Regions from separate parts of the Gordonia sp. NPDC003585 genome, predicted to be linked through region 1. Evidence: riboswitches for the same ligand, from Rfam matches in the RefSeq annotation. Region 1 holds a riboswitch; the other holds the start of a gene.
What was found. A riboswitch is a leader RNA that binds a small molecule or an ion and turns the genes downstream of it on or off. The one in region 1 is predicted to bind S-adenosylmethionine.
Positions count from the first base shown of each region.

Region 2: another riboswitch for S-adenosylmethionine. It lies ahead of ABZW74_RS19620 (aminotransferase class V-fold PLP-dependent enzyme); the one in region 1 lies ahead of ABZW74_RS05075 (bifunctional o-acetylhomoserine/o-acetylserine sulfhydrylase).

Region 1 is NZ_JBEXMX010000012.1:65,930-69,228, forward strand. Features, by position in the region: gene ABZW74_RS05070 (PE-PPE domain-containing protein) at 1-1,632, opposite strand, end outside; SAM riboswitch class IV at 1,883-2,004, shown strand; gene ABZW74_RS05075 (bifunctional o-acetylhomoserine/o-acetylserine sulfhydrylase) at 2,065-3,299, shown strand, end outside.
Region 2 is NZ_JBEXMX010000082.1:8,144-11,442, reverse strand. Features, by position in the region: gene ABZW74_RS19620 (aminotransferase class V-fold PLP-dependent enzyme) at 1-1,237, opposite strand, end outside; SAM riboswitch class IV at 1,254-1,368, opposite strand; gene ABZW74_RS19615 (isochorismate synthase) at 1,481-2,545, shown strand; gene ABZW74_RS19610 (O-succinylhomoserine sulfhydrylase) at 2,693-3,299, opposite strand, start outside.

The DNA of each region.
Region 1 (3,299 bases):
AACAGGATCGTTCTTCTTTGCGCCCTCGTCGTCGCCATTCGGCGGGTTGCCAGTGTCATCGCCGGCAGGGGGAACAACAGACTCGTCAGGCGTTGTTTGGCGAAGCGCAGTCACCTGCTGCCCCTCGTCGGCAGCTTCATCGTCCACTGGCTCTCCGGATGTGTCAGCCAGGCTGTACAAGGCGTTGACCGCGTTAGTCACCTGCAGGGTGCTCGCAGTGTGGTTTGGCGGCTGGATGTACGGCGTCGGCGCGACGATGTCGAGCCCCGACCAGTAGCGAACGACGTTCACGGGATATAGCGCGATGCTCACCACGCTTTTCGCGAACTCTTCGACGCCACGCTTGATCAGCGCAGGCTGCAGACCCACGATGCCGTCGATGATGTCGGTGACGACGAACAGGCTGGGCAAGTACGCACCGTAGCCAAGCTTCGGTAGTGGCGGCAGTAGGCCGCCCACGAGTCGGGTGAGATCGCCGAAATGCGCGAGTTCAAGACCGAACGGGATGTCGAGGGTCGGCCGATCTTTGAGGAAGTCTGGCACCGTGATCGAGCTGAGTCCGATCGCGTTCGCCCCCTGCTGGATCAGCTCGACGAACGCGGAGTCGGCCGAGACACGGCAGATGTTGTCTTCACAGACAATCGTGCGCCCGGTCGTCCACTCGCCACTGTCATCTTTCCCAAGGTTTGGGTCCAGGTACATCTGGTACGGGTACAGCCCGTGCTTCGTGAAGTAGCCGAGTAGGCCGTCGATGGCACCGATCGGGTCGTAGAGCGGATCGGGCAGATCGCAGATGGGATCGCCATCGACGCACACCGAGGTGACGTTGTCGTTTAGTTCGCCGAAGCCGGGGTCTTCGTCGTCGGTGCCGCGTGAGCCTTGCATCGTGAGACCAGGAATCACGCCGACCAGCGATAGCTCGATACCCCGACCTTCCTTGTTACCGGCCTGGCGAGGGTCTGAGTACAACTCACCTGTGATGGACGAGACCGGCTCACCGTCCTTATAGACGATGGCTCCGTTCTCGTCACGCACGTACTTGTCGATCACGACATCGTCGGTCAGATCATCGGGAGTTCCATTCACGTCTACGAGCCAGTACTCACCACCTTCGACGATGTCCCCGTCCTGATCGGCAGATGGCGAGTTGCCGATCTCCGCCAGGACATCTCCAGCGACTCGCGCTCCCTGTGAGTACCCAGCCACGACAATCGGCTTCCCCGGACAAGCCTGGCTGTAACTCGCGATTGCTGACTTGGTCGACGATCGCCCTTGCGAAACGCTGTCGTCGTATCCGGCCGCACCGAGCGGCCACAGCGTCGTCGGATAATCGGCGTAAATGACGTCGTATGGCTTCGACGCATGGGGTGTGTAGCCAGCCCAACCACTGGTGTACCTCTGCTCAACCCCGACCAGCGCCTTGGCATCAGGGTCATTGGTTCCGCCGACGATGACAACCGCACCATTCGAAGTGCATTCAGTAGCCCGCGCCTGCCCGACCACTCCCGGCAAGCAGTACGCAATCACCACCGCAAGCGCGGATACGAGCGCGACCAGCACGACGGCCGATCGGTGCGACACAGAGAAGTTGGATGAAGGGGATCCGGCTGCGGCGACGGGCCGATCAGACATTTGTTCCAGTCTTTCGTCCAACCCGGGACGCAGAGCGGGGGGGTTTCTGTCGAGACCCGGGGCTGAGATGATGTTAGATCCACGATCGCGAAACGCGAAGTATAAGTAGCAAAGCTAACGATCTCGAACTGGGCTTTTGGGATACGGATTCATGCAGTTCACCCGGTCGGACTACAGCCCTCCGAGGTTCGACCCACCCCGAGTAGGAGGGTTCTCTCGGACAGATCCGCGTGTTATATCCTTGACGCCAGGTCATGAGCATCAGCGCCAAGCCCCGGCTCGCTGATCGGCAACCCTCCAACCGCGGTGGGGTGCTCCGGGTGATGACCGGGTTGTGGGACCGCGAAAGCGACTCCCCGGCAAGCGCGGGTCCGAAGGTCGGACCCCAACAGGGTCAATTCCCTGCCGACCGTAGAAAGAGATCATTCCCCCATGTCTGACGTAGCCAACGACGGCCAGAATCCAGCGGACAACTGGAGCTTCGAGACCAAGCAGATCCACGCCGGCCAGGGTCCCGACCCGGCGACCAACGCACGCGCACTGCCGATCTACCAGACCACGTCTTACACGTTCAACGACACCACCCACGCCGCCAACCTCTTCGGCCTCGCCGAACCCGGCAACATCTACACGCGCATCATGAATCCGACGCAGGATGCCGTCGAGCAGCGGATTGCCGCTCTCGAGGGTGGCGTCGCAGCTCTGCTGCTGGCGTCGGGTCAGGCCGCCGAGACCTACGCGATCCTCAACATCGTGGAGACCGGCGGACACGTGGTGTCGAGCCCGCGTCTGTACGGCGGCACCTACAACCTCTTCCACTACACCCTGCCCAAGCTGGGCATCGAGGTGAGCTTCGTCGACGATCCCGAGGATCTCGACTCGTGGCAGGCCGCCATCCGCGACAACACCCGCGCACTGTTCGGTGAGACCATCTCCAACCCGAACAACGAAATCCTCGACGTCGAAGGTATTTCCGAGGTCGCCCACCGCAACGGACTGCCCCTCATCGTCGACAACACCGTTGCCACGCCGTACCTGCTGAACCCGCTCGCCCACGGCGCCGACATCGTGGTGCACTCGGCCACCAAGTACATCGGCGGCCACGGCACCGCGATCGGTGGCGTGATCGTCGACGGCGGCACCTTCGACTGGCGCGTGCAGCGCGACGGTCAGGACCTGTTCCCCGGCTTCACCACCCCCGACCCCAGCTACCACGGCGCCGTGTTCGCCGACCTGGGCGCGCCCGCCTACGCACTCAAGGCACGCGTGCAGTGGTTGCGTGACACCGGTGCGGCCATCTCGCCGTTCAACGCCTTCCTGCTCGCGCAGGGACTCGAGACGCTGAGCCTGCGCATCGAGCGGCACGTGGCCAACGCCCAGCGCGTGGCGGAGTTCCTCAACGACCACGCGCAGGTCGAGTCGGTCGCCTACGCCGGCCTGACCAGCTCGGCCTGGTACGAGCGCGGCCAGAAGCTGCTCCCCAAGGGCCAGGGCGCGATCATCGGCTTCGAGATCGCCGGCGGCGTCGACGCGGGCAAGAAGTTCGTCGACGCGCTGACATTGCACAGCCACGTCGCCAACATCGGCGACGTGCGTTCGCTGGTCATCCATCCGGCGTCGACGACGCACAGCCAACTCGTCCCCGACGAACAACTGGCCGCCGGCGT
Region 2 (3,299 bases), on a different contig from region 1:
GTGCGTCGAGCAGTCGATCGATGTCTTCGGTGGTGGTCCCCAAGCCGAAGCTCGCGCGAACAGCACCCTCGGGATGACCCAAGCGCTTCAGAAGCGGATGGGCACAGAACTTTCCGTCGCGCACACCGATGCCGTGGTGGTCGCTCAGGTATTCGGCGACGACGCGCGGCGGCACCCCGTCGACGACGAAACCCGCGATGCCGACCCGATTGCGCGAATCGTCGAAGATGCGCAACGGCGTGACGCCGTCGATGGCGGCCAGGCCGTCATCGAGTCGGGCCCGGAGCGTCTCGTCGTGCAGGCCTATCGTTTCGGGGCCGAGTTCGGTCAAAGCGTCACACGCTGCCGCGATCGCGATGGCGCCCAGCACATTCGGTGATCCCGCCTCGTGGCGGGCCGGGCCGGTGTGCCACGTTGCGGTGACGCCACCCGCGGAGACGTCGCGGGTGGCACCACCGCCGGCGAGATACGGCGTTGCCGCGTCGAACCAGTCCGGGCGCCCGATGAGCACACCCGCACCGAACGGCGCGTAGGTCTTGTGTCCGGAGAAGACTAGATAGTCGATGCCGTGGCTGACGATCGAGATCGGCTGGTGCGCAACCAGTTGCGCGGCGTCGACCAGGATCCGCGCGCCGTGACGATGGGCGATCGACGCGAGGCGTCCAATCGGCAGCACCTCTCCGGTCACATTCGACGCGGCCGTGACGGCAAGCAGTGCAGCGGGTTTCGACGCCAATTCGGCCTCGAGCGCTATCAGCGTGTCGGCGATGGTGTCGCACGCCTCGACCACCCGACCCCGCACACGAGTGGCCGGATCGAGCGGCGTGGTCCACGGCAGCAGGTTCGCGTGGTGCTCGATGTCGAGGACCACCACGTCGCCCGGGGTGATATGCGCGGCCAGGTTGATGGCGTCGGTGGTGTTGCGGGTGAACACGACGGTGTCGTCGGTGCGGCCCCGCAGGAATCGGCGCACGGTCTCGCGCGACTCCTCGTAGCGGGTGGTGCTGAGCTGCGACAGGTAGCCGGCACCGCGGTGGACGCTGGCGTACTCAGACAGCGAGCGCGTCACGGCGTCGGCGACCGAGGTCAGCGCGGGTGCACTCGCGGCGTAGTCGAGGTTCGCGTAGCGAATGCTCTCGCCGGTGATCAGGGGCACGCACGTGTCGGCGCCGACGACGGGTGCCGCGGCAGCGACGTCGAAGCGTGTCTCGCGAGCGACAGGAAGGACAGCAGTCATGGCAAATACTCCTAGGAATCCGTGCTTGCCGCGTTCACGTCGAAAACGGCCAGGTCGTCACCCGGAGCACCCCACCAACGGAGGAGGGTTGCCGACCAGCGAGCCGGGGCTTGTCACTGGCACTCATGACCTGCACCAAGAGTGACCGACGAGGCCCAGGGGTGTCAATTTTCACTCAGCGTGAGCGGAAATAGGGGTGCACTCACTCGGTAGCGTGAGGGAGTGCAGCCGACCGACCCGACCGTGTTCGTCCTCTCCCGACCCCGTGGCACCGTGCGCGCCCACGGCGTAGCGCGGCGATTCACCGAGGTCGACGCCGCGTCGGCCGCATTGCGATCGGGCCAGATCAGGTCGCTGACCGGGGCCATCGGTTTCGACCCACACGACGCAGTAGCCCTCGTCGCACCGAACCGGCTCGACTTCGACGACGCACCGCTGGGCGGTCGACCCGCGACGCCACGGACCGTGGTCGCCCAGAGTTTTCACCCGGACGCCGCCGAACACCGCGACCGGGTCGCGAACGCGATCAAGAGCATCGTCGCCGGCGAGGTCGACAAGGTGGTGTTGGCCCGACGAGTCGACCTCGAGGTCGATCCGCCGGTAGACCCTGGCGAGCTGGTCGAGGTGTTCGCGGGCGGCAATGCCGGGCACAACGCATTCGCCGTCGACCTCGGCACCGGCGCATGGTTGCTCGGCGCAAGCCCAGAGATGTTGTTGCGCAAGCACGGTCGCGAGGTCACGTGTCATCCGTATGCCGGGTCGGCGCCGCGGTCGGACGACCCGACCGCAGACGCCGCCGCCGCCGAGCGACTCGCCGCGTCTGCCAAGGACCGCGCCGAGCACGCCTTCGTCGTCGACCACATCCGCGAACGACTGGCCCAGCTCTGCGACCACGTCGACGCACCGCCGGAACCCGAGATCAGTTCTACCGGGGAATTGTGGCATCTGGCCACGCCGATCCGTGCGACACTGCGTGACCCGGCGACCACCGCCCTCGACCTCGCGCTACTCCTCGGCCCGACACCAGCGGTGTGCGGCACACCGAGTGATGTTGCGGCAGAGATGATTCGGGAGATCGAAGGTGATCGAGGCTTCTACGCCGGCGCGCTCGGCTGGTGCGACGCGCACGGCGACGGCGAGTGGATGGTCACCATCCGGTGCCTCGAACTGGCCGCCGACCACCGGCACCTTCGCACCTGGGCGGGTGGCGGCATCGTCGCCGACTCCGACCCGCAGGCCGAACTGGACGAGACGGCCGTCAAACTGCGCACCGTTCTGAACGCGCTCGGTGTCGGTGACTACGGCTGATCGCGCCACAGGCTTGGCCCTCTGAAATCCGCCCCCGAAACCTGCACCGGAAATCCGCCCGAGGCAGACGACCCGTTGACATATCGTCGACGACGCCTCTCGCCAGGGCGGAAATCGTGAGCAGTTTCGGAGCCCGGGGCCCGAGCGTCAGCCCAACGCGCGGTCGAGGTCTTCGATGAGGTCGTCGGCGCCCTCGAGCCCGACCGACAGTCGCACCACCGAGTCGCCGAGCCCGATCGCCGCACGCCCTTCCGGTCCCATCGCACGATGAGTGGTGGTTGCCGGGTGCGTGATCAGCGACTTCGAGTCTCCGAGGTTGTTGGAGATGTCGATGATGTGCAGGCCGTTGAGCACCTCGAATGCGCGCTTCTTGCCGTCGACGCCGGAGCGGTCGTTGAGCTCGAAGGTCACCACGGTGCCACCGCCACCCATTTGCGACTTCGCGAGGTCGTACTGCGGATGTGATTGCAGGAACGGGTATTTCACCCACCGGACGCGGGTGTCGCGCTCCAGGAATTCGGCGACCCGCAGCGCCGAAGCGACCGACGCGTCGAGGCGCAGCTGCATGGTCTCAAGTCCCTTGACCAGGGTCCACGCGTTGAACGGGCTCATGGCCGGGCCGGTGTGACGCATCAGCGTCTGCACGGGTCCGTCGATGTACTCCTTGGTGCCGAGGACCGCGCCGCCCATCACGCGGCCTTGGCCATCGATGTGCTTGGTCGCGGAGTAGACGATGACGTCGGCCCCGAGATCC